One region of the Acidovorax sp. LjRoot66 genome, then DNA from elsewhere that is predicted to be linked to it. Evidence: riboswitches for the same ligand, from Rfam matches in the RefSeq annotation. Region 1 holds a riboswitch; the other holds the start of a gene.
What was found. Region 1 has a riboswitch for thiamine pyrophosphate ahead of thiC (phosphomethylpyrimidine synthase ThiC). Riboswitches for the same ligand answer to the same signal wherever they lie in the genome.
Positions count from the first base shown of each region.

Region 2: another riboswitch for thiamine pyrophosphate. It lies ahead of ACSQ3Y_RS21360 (purine-cytosine permease family protein); the one in region 1 lies ahead of thiC (phosphomethylpyrimidine synthase ThiC).

Region 1 covers NZ_CAXUQU020000001.1:1,391,891-1,398,076, forward strand. The annotation lists gene ACSQ3Y_RS06445 (sigma-70 family RNA polymerase sigma factor) at 1-168, shown strand, start outside; gene ACSQ3Y_RS06450 (anti-sigma factor) at 165-899, shown strand; gene lpxC (UDP-3-O-acyl-N-acetylglucosamine deacetylase) at 957-1,880, shown strand; gene ACSQ3Y_RS06460 (hypothetical protein) at 1,890-2,063, shown strand; TPP riboswitch at 2,196-2,319, shown strand; gene thiC (phosphomethylpyrimidine synthase ThiC) at 2,435-4,330, shown strand; gene ACSQ3Y_RS06470 (methyl-accepting chemotaxis protein) at 4,505-6,186, shown strand, end outside.
Region 2 covers NZ_CAXUQU020000001.1:4,540,357-4,546,542, forward strand. The annotation lists gene ACSQ3Y_RS21335 (Rrf2 family transcriptional regulator) at 1-480, opposite strand, end outside; gene ACSQ3Y_RS21340 (hypothetical protein) at 471-620, opposite strand; gene ACSQ3Y_RS21345 (hypothetical protein) at 821-1,165, opposite strand; gene ACSQ3Y_RS21350 (esterase-like activity of phytase family protein) at 1,232-2,413, opposite strand; gene ACSQ3Y_RS21355 (hypothetical protein) at 2,562-3,125, shown strand; TPP riboswitch at 3,229-3,332, shown strand; gene ACSQ3Y_RS21360 (purine-cytosine permease family protein) at 3,442-4,725, shown strand; gene thiD (bifunctional hydroxymethylpyrimidine kinase/phosphomethylpyrimidine kinase) at 4,726-5,589, opposite strand; gene ACSQ3Y_RS21370 (FAD-dependent oxidoreductase) at 5,823-6,186, shown strand, end outside.

The sequences.
Region 1 (6,186 bases):
ATGGGCCAGATCGACAGCGAACCGCGCAGCGCGCTGCTGCTGGTCTACTACGAAGGGCTCACCCATGCCGAGCTGGCCCAGCGCCTGGCCCGCCCCCTGGGCACGGTCAAGGCCTGGATGCGCCGCAGCCTGGCGCGCCTGCGCGACTGCATGGAGTCCTGCGCATGACATGGCACCAGAACCCCCGGCTCGTGGACCTGCTGGCAGGCGAGTACGCCCTGGGCACGCTGCAGGGGGGCGCCCGCCGCCGCTTCAAGAAGCTGCTCGCGCGGCGGCCCGATCTGGCCGAAGCCGTGGCGCGCTGGAACGAGTGCATGGCGCCCGCGCTGCTGGCCCTGCCACCCCAGGCGCCGGCACCCGCTACCTGGCGTGCCATCGAGCAGCGCCTGGGGTTCCGGGGCCCTGCGGTGCCGGTACCGTGGTGGAGGCGGTTGCTGCAACCAGCCCCTGCGGGCGCGTTGGCACTGGGTCTGATGGTGGGGGTGTTGCTGCCGTCGTTCTGGCAGGCCCAGTATGGTGGGCCGGATGCACCGGCCTCCACCCAATTGCCCGAAAGCTATGTGGGGGTGCTGGGCCTGACCGACGGGCGCCCAGGGCTCATCGTCTCCAGCCTGCGGCAGGGCCGCACGGTGGACATCAAGCGCGTGGCCGCAGTGCCGGTGCCTGCCGGCCAGGTGCTGTACCTGTGGTCGCTGGATGCGGCGGGCAAGGCCAGCCCCGTGGCGCCGCTGCCGCAAGGGGCCTTCGTGCACCTGCAACTGGGCGCCTCGTCTGAAACCGTGTTTGCCAAGGCGGTGGAGCTGGCGGTGAGCGTGGAGCCAGAGGGCAGCAGCCCCGCAATACCCTCCAGTGCCTATGTGTATCGGGGCCTTTGCGGGAAACTGTGGCGGGTGCCGTAAGGCCTTGCCATGGTCTTGCGGCGAGCAGGGACGGGCCCGCCCTTTTACAATGCGAGAATGCTCCAGCAACGCACCCTCAAGACCTTGACCCGCGCCGTCGGCGTGGGGCTGCACAGTGGCCAGAGGGTCGAGCTGACCCTGCGGCCTGCGCAGCCCGACACCGGCATCGTGTTCCGCCGGGTCGATCTGCCCCAGCCCGTGGACATCCCGATCCGGGCCGACGCGGTGACGGACACGCGCTTGGCCTCCACCATCGGGGTCGGCAGTGCCAAGGTGCATACCGTGGAGCATCTCATGTCGGCGTGCGCCGGCCTGGGGCTCGATAACCTGTACGTGGACATCACGGCTGAAGAGGTGCCCATCCTCGACGGGTCGTCGTCCTCCTTCGTGTTCCTGCTGCAAAGCGCGGGGATCGAGCTACAGAAAGCCCCCAAGCGCTTCATCCGCGTCAAGCGCCCGGTGGAGGTGCGCGAGGGCACTGGTGCCCAGGCCAAGTGGGCGCGCCTCGTGCCCTACCATGGCTACAAGCTGAGCTTCGAGATCGATTTCGACCACCCTGCGGTGGACTCCACCGGCCAGCGCGTCGAGTTCGACCTGGGCGAGGGCAACTACAGCCGCGACATCGCGCGGGCGCGCACCTTCGGGTTCACGCGCGACGTGGAGATGATGCGCTCCAACGGCCTGGCCCTGGGCGGCGGGCTGGACAACGCCATCGTGATGGACGACTACAAGGTGCTCAACAGCGACGGGCTGCGCTACGACGACGAGTTCGTCAAGCACAAGATCCTCGACGCCATGGGCGACCTGTACATCATCGGCAAGCCTCTGCTGGCGGCCTACAGCGCCTTCCGCTCGGGCCATGCGATGAACAACCTGCTGCTGCGCGAACTGCTGTCCCAGCCCGATGCCTGGGAAGAGGTTACCTTCGAGGATGAGCGCCAGGCACCGCGCGGCTTTGCGCAGCCGGCGCGCGCCTGGTAAGCACCCGCCATGGTGCTCTTTCGCTGGGCCGTCATGGCGCTGCTGCTGGCAGCCGCCGTATCGTTCGCGTTCTACGCGGGCACCGGTCAGCCCCATTACAAGCGCTGGGGCCTGGTGGTGCTCAAGTGGACCGTCATCGCAGCTGTGTTCTTCTTCGCCGTGGCGATCATCGGGCGCATCTGATACGGATTTGCCTTCAACCGTCTAACGTCGTTGGTTCGCCTTGCCGTGCTACAGCACTGTCTGCGGCTCCCGCCTAGTCATACGATCGAATGCAAATCCGTAGAAACAACGCAGGCCGGTATCGATATACTGGCACCTGCTCCGGGGTGTGCGAAAGCGCTGAGATGCATGGGGCCTGACCAACAATCAGGCTGCCTGCGAACCCGACGAACTTGATCCGGTTCATACCGGCGGAAGAAGAGCCGACCTCTATGCCCGTGCGCGCCCCTGCTGGCCCGCAGGGTGGGCTGTACATGCGCCATGGCGCGTGTGCGGGGCGCAGGTCCATTCCGGAGCAATTCCCTTTGCCACCGGAACTGGAGACCCGCCCCATGAATGCACCCGATCCCCTCGCCCGTGAAAAATTCGCCGAGCTGCTGGCCGCCACGCGCGAGCCGTTCCCGGCCTCGCGCAAGGCCTACCTGCCAGGCCACCTGCACACCGAGCTGCGCGTGCCCGTGCGCGACATCGCACTGACCAACGGCGAGCAGGTCAGCGTCTACGACACCTCGGGCCCCTACACCGATCCCGACGCCGTGATCGACGTGCGCCGCGGCCTGGCCAGTGTGCGCGGCGGCTGGATCACCGGCCGTGGCGACGTGGAGCACTACGAGGGCCGCGCGCCTCTGGCGCTGGACGACGGCCAGAAGAGCGAGGACGCCGTGCGCCTGGCCCAGCTGCGCGCCGAAGCGGCCGCGCTGCAGCGCAAGCCCCTGCGCGCGCGCAGCGGTGCCAACGTGACGCAGATGCACTACGCGCGCCAAGGCATCGTCACGCCCGAGATGGAGTACGTGGCCATCCGCGAGAACGGCAAGCGCGAGTGGATGGCGCAGTACCTGGCCGATGCCGGGCGCGAGCAGCGCCTGGCGGGCAACCCCATGGGCGCGAGCATCCCGCGCACCATCACGCCCGAGTTCGTGCGCGACGAAGTGGCGCGCGGGCGCGCCATCATCCCTGCCAACGTCAACCACCCCGAGGTGGAGCCCATGGCCATCGGGCGCAATTTCCTGGTCAAGATCAACGCCAACATCGGCAACTCGGCCGTCACCTCCAGCATCGAGGAGGAGGTCGAAAAGCTCGTCTGGGCCATCCGCTGGGGGGCCGACAACGTGATGGACCTGTCCACCGGCAAGAACATCCACACCACGCGCGACTGGATCGTGCGCAACAGCCCGGTGCCCATCGGCACCGTACCCATCTACCAGGCACTCGAGAAGGTCGGCGGCGTGGCCGAAGACCTGACCTGGGCGATCTTCCGCGACACGCTGATCGAACAGGCCGAGCAGGGCGTGGATTACTTCACCATCCATGCCGGCGTGCGCCTGGCCTACATCCACCTCACGGCGGCGCGGCGCACGGGCATCGTCTCGCGCGGCGGCTCCATCATGGCCAAGTGGTGCATGGCGCACCACCGCGAGAGCTTCCTGTACGAGCATTTCGAGGACATCTGCGACATCATGAAGGCCTACGACGTGTCCTTCAGCCTGGGCGACGGTCTGCGCCCCGGCTGTGCATCGGACGCCAACGATGAGGCGCAGTTTGCCGAGCTGCACACCCTGGGCGAGTTGACCCAGGTGGCCTGGAAGCACGACGTGCAGACCATGATCGAAGGCCCGGGCCACGTGCCCATGCACATGATCCAGGCCAACATGACCGAGCAGCTCAAGACTTGCCATGAGGCACCGTTCTACACCCTGGGCCCGCTGACCATCGACATCGCCCCCGGCTATGACCACATCGCCTCGGCCATCGGCGCCGCCATGATCGGCTGGATGGGCACGGCCATGCTGTGCTACGTGACACCCAAGGAGCACCTGGGCCTGCCTGACCGCGACGACGTCAAGCAGGGCATCATTGCCTACAAGATCGCGGCGCATGCGGCCGACGTGGCCAAGGGGCACCCGGGATCGCGCGCGCGCGACGATGCCCTGAGCCAGGCGCGCTTCGATTTTCGCTGGCAGGACCAGTTCAACCTGGGCCTGGATCCCGAGACTGCCAAGGAATACCACGACGAAACCCTGCCCAAGGACAGTGCCAAGGTGGCGCACTTCTGCTCCATGTGCGGGCCCAAGTTCTGCTCGATGAAGATCACGCAGGAAGTGCGCGAATTCGCGGCGCAGAAGGGCCTGGCAGAGAGCGAAGCGCTCTCAAATGGCATGGAAGCCAAGGCCGTGGAATTCCAGCGCGGCGGTGGCGAGTTGTATGTGCCCATCCACCCGGTGAAATAAGCGTGGCTACTGCCCCCGCAGTTTGGCTGCTGGGGGCAGGGGGGCGGTACATACCCTCTGGGGTGGAGCGTGCGGGGCGCATACAGTCGCGCCCACACACGCTCCGTAGGGACAAGTCACCCTATGGCACCAAAGTTGCTATGCTTGAGTTGTCAAAAAATGTAAGGAAGAGCGATGAACCTGCTCAGCCGTCTTTCCATCCGCGCACGTCTTTATTTCGGCACGATTTTCTCCCTGGTTCTGCTCGTGGTCATAGGTGCCATGGGGTATCTGGCGCTGGAGCGCACCCGCAGCACCCTGGACCAGCTGTTCTCCCAGCGGGTGCAGACCCTGACCGATGTGGCCGAGCTGCGCACCACCCTGGGTGACCTGCGCCGGTCCGAAAAAGACATCATCATCAGCTTCAACAACTCCGTCGAGGTCGCAGCCCTGCGCGAGAGCTGGAAGAAATCGCTCACCGCGCTGAACAAGGGCATGGCCGAAGTGCGCCAGGTGCAGTCGGGCGATGCGGCCTTCGTCGAGTCCATCGACAAGTCCCTGGCCGAGGTCAAGGAATACGAGGCCGGCATCTCTCCCGTGTTCGAGCAGATCGAGCGCGCCCAGATCGACGGCGCCGTGGGCGGTGCCTATGCCGACCGCCTCAAGAAGCACATGGAGGCCACCGACAAGCTGCTGTCCGACCTCTCCGTGACGGCACGCACCAAGATGGACGAGGCGCGCGAGGGCGTGAACACGCTGACCACCACCATGTCCGGCCTGATCGGCATCGTGCTGGTGCTCGCACTGGCCGTGCTCATCCCGCTGACCTTCTTCAGCGTGCGCTCCATCACCCGCTCGATTGCCCAGGCCAGCGAGCTGGCAGAACGCATTGCCGGCGGTGACCTGTCGCAGGACGTGCAGGTCACCTCGCAGGACGAGGTGGGCCAACTCGTGGCCTCCATGGCACGCATGCAGGACGCCTTGCGGGGCCTGGTGCAGCAAGTGCAGGAGGCGGCCAGCAACATCTCCACGGCCAGTACCGAGATCGCCTCGGGCAACCACGACCTGAGCCACCGCACCGAGCAGACCGCAGCCAACCTCGAAGAGGCCGCTTCGTCGATGGAGCTGCTCACCAGCACCATTGGCCAGAGCGCCCAATCGTCACGCCAGGCCAGCGACTTCGCTTCGTCGGCCGCCGAGGTGGCCGGGCGCGGCGGTGTGGTGGTCTCCCAGGTGGTGACCACCATGGACCAGATCACCACCAGCTCGCGCAAGATCGCCGACATCACCGGTGTCATCGACGGCATTGCCTTCCAGACCAACATCCTGGCCCTCAATGCGGCGGTGGAAGCCGCCCGTGCCGGCGAGCAGGGCCGGGGCTTTGCCGTGGTGGCCAGCGAGGTGCGCAGCCTGGCCCAGCGCTCGGCAGCGGCTGCCAAGGAGATCAAGGGCCTGATCGGCTCCTCGGTGGAGCGTGTCGAAGACGGCTCGCGCCTGGTGAGCCAGGCGGGAGCGACCATGAACGAGATCGTGGGCAGCGTGCGCCGCGTCTCGGACATCATCAGCGAGATCACGGCATCGTCCGCCGAGCAGCGCGACAACGTGGGCCACATCAGCCAGTCGGTGAGCCAGCTGGACAACATGACGCAGCAGAACGCCGCGCTGGTGGAGCAGTCCACCGCAGCCTCGGAGTCGCTGCGCGAGCAGGCACTGCAGCTGACCCAGGCCGTGAGCCAGTTCAAGCTGCAGCCGGGAGCCAGGGCCGCCAGCCCGGGTGCGGGCGGCAGCATGCCGACCCCACGCCAGGGCATCCCTGCGCCGGCCCAGCGGCCTGCCGTTCCGGTGCGTGCGCCCAAGCAGGCATTGCAGATCCGCTG
Region 2 (6,186 bases), 3.1 Mb from region 1:
CCGGGGCAGCTGTGGCCGGGGCTTCATGCGCTTGGCAGGGCTGCTCTTTTCTGCGGCCACCGGCATGCGCTCGATGGGTGCCTGCTGGCTCACCAGTTCGGCCACGGACACCGATGCGAGGTACTCCATCACCGAATGGTTGAAAGCCGCCCAGAGCTCCGCCGTCATGGCGCCTTGCGAAGAACTCATCGCATCGACCGGTCGGTTGGAACCACCCGGTTTGCCGACCTCTGAAGCCAGCACGATGTCGGCCACCGAAATGTCGCGCGCCCCGCGGGCCAGCGTGTAGCCGCCGCCCGGGCCCCGGGTGCTGATCACCAGCCCCGCCTGGCGCAGGCCGCTGAACAGGACCTCCAGGTAGGACACGGAAATCTCGTACCGCTCGCTCAGGGCAGACAGTGCCACCGGGCTGCCCACGGAGCGGGACGCCAGGTCCACGATGGCGACAACGGCAAACTTGCTACGGGTGGTCAGGCGCATGGCTTGCTCCGGAAATGGGGGGCGCTGTGGTGGGCATGCACCCCGGTGTTCTTGTTCATGGGGGTCAGGTGGGCAATGGCACCAGGGCCCGCAAACCCGCAAGGGTCGGACAGCCGCTTGGGCAGAAGAAAAGCAGGCACGGTGGCGATTTCCATGGTGAATGTCGGGGGCCGGTCGCTGGCGCCACGGGGCGGCGGCGCAGGGAATACCGGTGGGCGCTTCGGTGCAGAGGGGGATGCGGCAACAGCCAGGTGCGCGTGGCGCAAGGCTGCCGGGAGGCAGCCTCCCAGGAGAAACACCGCTTCAGCAGCGAAGGGGGAGCCGGCCGTGGGCCGGACGCTCAGGCGAGGATGCCCAGAGCTTTTGGCGGTTTGTGCGGTGGCGCAATGGCCGCAGAAGGCGTTCGCACCGGGGTCAGCGCAATCAGGCCCCTGTCAGCAACCGTGCCGGTATCGGGCAGGGGCTGGGGCTGCAGCAGATCAGGAAAGTCCTGCCGGTCATCGAGCAGGGCATGGTCGTCCGCATCGGAATTGGCACCGGGCGCCTCCTGCCCTGGTGCAGACTGGCTCAGCGCCGCCACGTCCTGCGGATCGAACGACGTATAGGGCTTGCTGGAACCGACGACGGAAATCCCCACGCACAGCAAAAAGTGCAGGAGAAAGACGGCGACAAGGCTCCGGAACATGGTGGCCAATTATAGGCAGCATGGCGGGCCTCCCGGGCCCGCCACTGACCTAGGGAATGACCTCGATCAAGGAAGGACTTCAAACACCAGGTATTGGTTGCGGTCGGTCTGTGAGTCTGCCGTGGGAAAGTTGTCGTCCGCCACCACCACCAGCGAATCGCGCCCGTTGGCCAGCTTGGGGCCGAAGGTGATGCCTTCCAGATTGGCGATGCCGCCCAGCGGGCCCTTGAGCGTTTCGAAGTCGAGCACCAGGCGCTTGGTAACGGGAGTGTAGGCGGCACCGGCCAGTGCGGGCGTGGTCAGCACGTTCGAGGCGTTGGCGGTGTTGATTTCATACAGGCGGATCTGGTTGCCCACCACGCCCACGGAGAAGCTGCGCTCCAGCACCAGGAAGCGCGTGCCGCTCAGAGCCAGGATTTCCGTGGCACCGCTGACCGTGAACTGGTCCGCTGGCACCGGCACGGCCTGCACCTTGTCGACGGGATAGGCGTACTGCGCCACGGCCGCACCGGTGGCACGGTCGAACATCGTGATGCGCGACACGCTGCCGGCCGTGGTGGTCGATGCCGGGCCATCCTGCAGCAGCGCACCTTCCATCAGCACGGCAGCCCGGCTGTTGTCGGGCGTGAACGCAATGCCTTCAAAAGCGAGGTTGCCACGCGGACCGGTGTTGTCGGCCGACATACGGAACATCGCAGGGATCTGGTACTCGCGCACATGCGTGCCGTCGGGGCGCACCTCGCGGATGAACGGGTCGATGATGCGCGCGGCGCTCGTGCCCGAGGCCAGCGTGCGGTCGCCCTCGCTGACCCAGACATGGTTGCCCGTGGCGCGATCGACGCGCACCGATTCAGGGTCGGCCACGAGCGGATCGGGCACCTTGGGGTACACCGCGCCATTGGGCTGCTTCATGCTGAAGGTCGAGAGGAACTGCACGCCGCTGAAGCTGCTGGCGTCGTAGTTCAGGCGCACGGTGTACATGCGCGGCGCATTCGCCGAATCGGTCGTCGTGCGGTCGTCCGACAGCAGCACGAACTGGTTGCTCTTCTCGTCATAGTCGATGCCCGAGATGCCGCCGACGACGGTGCCCTGGTACTCCATGCGGCGCGGCAGGATCTGCTGGCCGATGAGGCGCAGGGAGCCGACGCTGCGCTCGCCGTTGTTGTCATCGCTGCCGCCACAGGCGGCGAGCAGTGCGGTGGCGGCGCACACGGCGCCCATGGTCCTGATGCTGCGAAGAACTGTCATTGTGGTTTTCTCCCCGTGAGTGAAGCGGGCGAGTCTAGGGAGGGGATGTGACAGAACGGAGACCTTCCAATGTCATGCAACTGGCCCACCCTCGCCGTTTGCAAGGGGTCACCAATGGTAAATTTGCTTCATCAACCCGAGGACCCCAGTGCCGTTACTGAAACTTTCTTGCGCCAATTGCTCGGCACCACTTGAGATTGGAGAGAATCTGAAGCGCTTTGCATGCAGCTACTGCGGTACCGAGCAGATCGTGGAGCGTTCTGGCGGCATCGTCTGGCTGAGGAAGGTGGAGACAGCCATCCGGGCGGTGCAGAAGGGCACGGACCGCACAGCGGCAGAACTGGCACTGGTGCGCCTGGACCGGGAACTTGCCGATGCCCAAGAGAGCAAGGCAGCGTTGATCCACTCAGCGGACGAGAAGCCGGGGAAAGCCCGCGCCTATCGCGCCGTGGTTTTTTTGCTCTCCCTTGTGGCTGGCATCTTCCTGTTTCCCATCTTCCTTGTCATCGCGTTCGGCGAAAAGCTCCACGGTGGCCATTATTTCTTCTGGGCGCTTGCAGCCATAGCCGGTCCTATAGCGGTCTATCAGTCGATCAAGATCCCTCCGCCAGACGATATCGAACGGGATTTAATAGACATCAATGCCCGCATCGATCAGATTGAAAAAGACATTGCCCAGAATCGCATCATTCTGAATGCCCCGCCCACATAACAGCGTCCCGGATGCATTCCGCCGTCCTTGTTGGACTGCTTACCCCTCGCGGCCCGCATCGTGCGGGCCGTTTTACTTCCGGGTGGAGTCCGGCGATAGAATCGATATTCGCTAGGGGTGTCGGCCTGCGCAAGCAGCTCCGACTGAGAGAGTCCCTTTGAACCTGATTGAGATCATCCTCGCGCAGGGAAGCAGTTTGCATACGCCACACCTGGCGCCCTGCCCTCATGCCCATGTGAGAGGCCTGCGCGTTGGGGGCCAGCCGATACGCTGCTGACCCTGCTCTGTCGTTTTTTGAACGGAGAGCCCAACCGCCATGTCAGCCCACGTTTCCACATCCGCCGCACCCGCCAACGAGGCTCTGGCGCCGGTTTCACCCGAGCGCCGCGTCTTCCAGTGGCATGACCATGCCTCGCTCTGGTTCAGCCTGGGCGTGGGCCTGTTGGTCATGCAGGTCGGTGCCTACCTCATGCCCGCGCTGGGCACCAAGGAGGCGCTGATCGCCATCGTGGCCGGCTCCATCTTGGGAGCGGGCCTGCTGGGCTGGGTGGCCAAGCTGGGCTGCGACAGCGGGCTGGCGAGCGCGGGGTTGATGCATGCGGTGTATGGCCGCACCTTTGCCAGCCTGCCCATCATCCTGAACATCGTGCAGCTGGTGGGCTGGGGCACGTTCGAGCTGGTGGTGATGAGTGAAGCCACAGTGGCCATCGGTAGGCAGTCGGGCAGCATGGCGGGCACACAGTGGCCGGTGCTGGCCACGCTGCTGTGGGGCGGCGTGGTGATGCTGCTGATCAGCGCGTCGATGGTGCAGTTGGTGCGCAAGGTGATTGCGCGCGTGGCGCTGCCGCTGGTGGTGCTGTCGCTGCTGTGGCTGAGCTGGCAGTTTCTGTCCCTGGCCAACGCCCAGGACTTCGATCAACTGTGGAACCGGCCTGGCGCCGGTGGCATGGGCGTGCTGCCCGCGCTGGACCTGGTGATCGCCATGCCCATCTCTTGGCTGCCGCTGGTGGCCGACTATGCGCGCCATGGCAAAAACGGTGGATCGGCGCTGCGCGGCACCTGGCTGGGGTACGCGCTGGCCAATATGTGGTGCTACACGCTGGGTGTGCTGGTGGCGCTGACCCTGCCGAGCAAGGACCTGGTGCAGGCCCTGCTTCTGGCCCAGGGCGGGCTGATCGCGCTGTCGCTGATCCTGATCGACGAGGTGGACAACGCTTATGGCGATGCCTACTCGGGTGCCGTGTCGGCCCACAGCCTGCTGCCGCGCTGGGGCGTGCGCCGCTGGGGCATGGCCATGGCGGCCGGCTGCACTGCATTGGCCCTGGTGCTGCCCATGCACAGCCTGGAGCCCTTCTTGCTGCTGCTCAGCTCGGTGTTCGTGCCGCTGTTCGGCGTGATCCTCGGCCGCCTGGCCTTTGGCACCAACGCCTCGGCGCTGCTGCAGCACGCACCCCGGATCAACTGGCTGCCCGTGGCCATCTGGCTCGTGGGCATCGCGGTATACCACCTGGCGCCACTGGTGCTGCCGGGCGCGGGCTCTGCCCTGCCCGCGCTGGTGTTCAGCTTCGGCCTGGCCTGGGCAACACGGCCCAAAGCCTGATCAGAACACCCGCTGCGCCACGGGCGCATAGCCATGGTTCAGCGGACCATGGCCGCCACCGGTGACCACATTCGCACCGGCGGCAATCGCACCCAGGATGTAGGCGCGGGCGCCTTCCACCGCCTGCTGCAGCGGAAGGCCCAGGGCCAAGTGCGCGGCGATGGCGGACGACAGCGTACAGCCCGTGCCATGGCCGTTGTGCGTGGCGATGCGCGCCGACTGCAGGCGGTGGCCGGGCTGGCCCGGGGCGGTTGCCAGCATGTCCACCACCCAGTCGCCGGGCAGGTGCCCACCCTTGAGCAGTGCAGCGCGCGCGCCCAGGCCCAGCAGATCCTGCGCAGCCTGTTCCAGGTCATCCAGGCCCGCCAGGGTGCGGCCCAGCAGCCAACCGGCCTCGTCGAGGTTGGGGGTGATCACCTCGGCCAGCGGGAACAGCTCGCGCACCAGAACGCCCACGGTCTCCTGCGCGATCAGGCGGTCGCCGCTGGTGGCGACCATCACCGGGTCCAGCACCACATGGGGCAGTTGGTATTCACGGATGGCGTTGGCCACCACACGCACCACCTCGGGCGAGTGCAGCATGCCGATCTTCACGGCGTCCACACCGATGTCCTGCACCACCGCGTCGATCTGGGCCTTGAGCATCTCGGGCGGAATGCCGTGGATGCCGGTCACGCCCCGGGTGTTCTGCGCGGTGATGGCAGTGATGGCGGTCATGCCGTAGCAGCCCAGCGCGGCAAAGGTCTTGAGGTCGGCCTGGATGCCTGCGCCGCCCCCGCTGTCGGAGCCGGCAATCGAGAGCACGCGTGCATAGCGCGGGGCCGTGGAGGGCCCAGCGGGCGCGTTGAGTGGGGCAGAAGTCATAGGGGGAAAATTATCGCGCATGACCTGGGTCAGCACCGGCCCGGAGGGTTGTGCTGTAATTGCGGCTTACGGACGAAACAGGGGTGTCCCGCCCATGCGGCGCGCGACTGAGAAATACCCTGGGGCCCGCGTACACGCGGCCCCGCTACCCGATCCAGGTCATGCTGGCGTGGGGAGTTTCCACAGTGACGGAAAGCCATCCCGTTTTGTCCACCTGTTGCACAGCTGGACGCATGAACCTCCCTTCCTCCTCGTCGTTTGCCATTCTGGGCGCAGGCCTCATGGGCCGGCTGCTGGCCGTCGAACTGGCCCGCCAGGGCCACGCCGTGGACATCTACGACGCCGCAGGCCCGGCAGCCGAGCAGTCGGCCGCCACGGTGGCCGCAGCCATGCTGGCGCCGCTGGCCGAGTCGGCGGTGACCGAGCCCGGCGTGGTGCGCATGGGCCAGCACGGGCTGGTGCGCTGGCCGCAGTTGCTGGCAGGGCTGGAGAAACCCGTCTTCTTTCAGCAGCAGGGCACGCTGATCGTCTGGCACCGCCAGGACGCGGGCGAGGCCCAGCGGCTTACGCTTCAGTTGCAGGCCAACCACCGGGCCG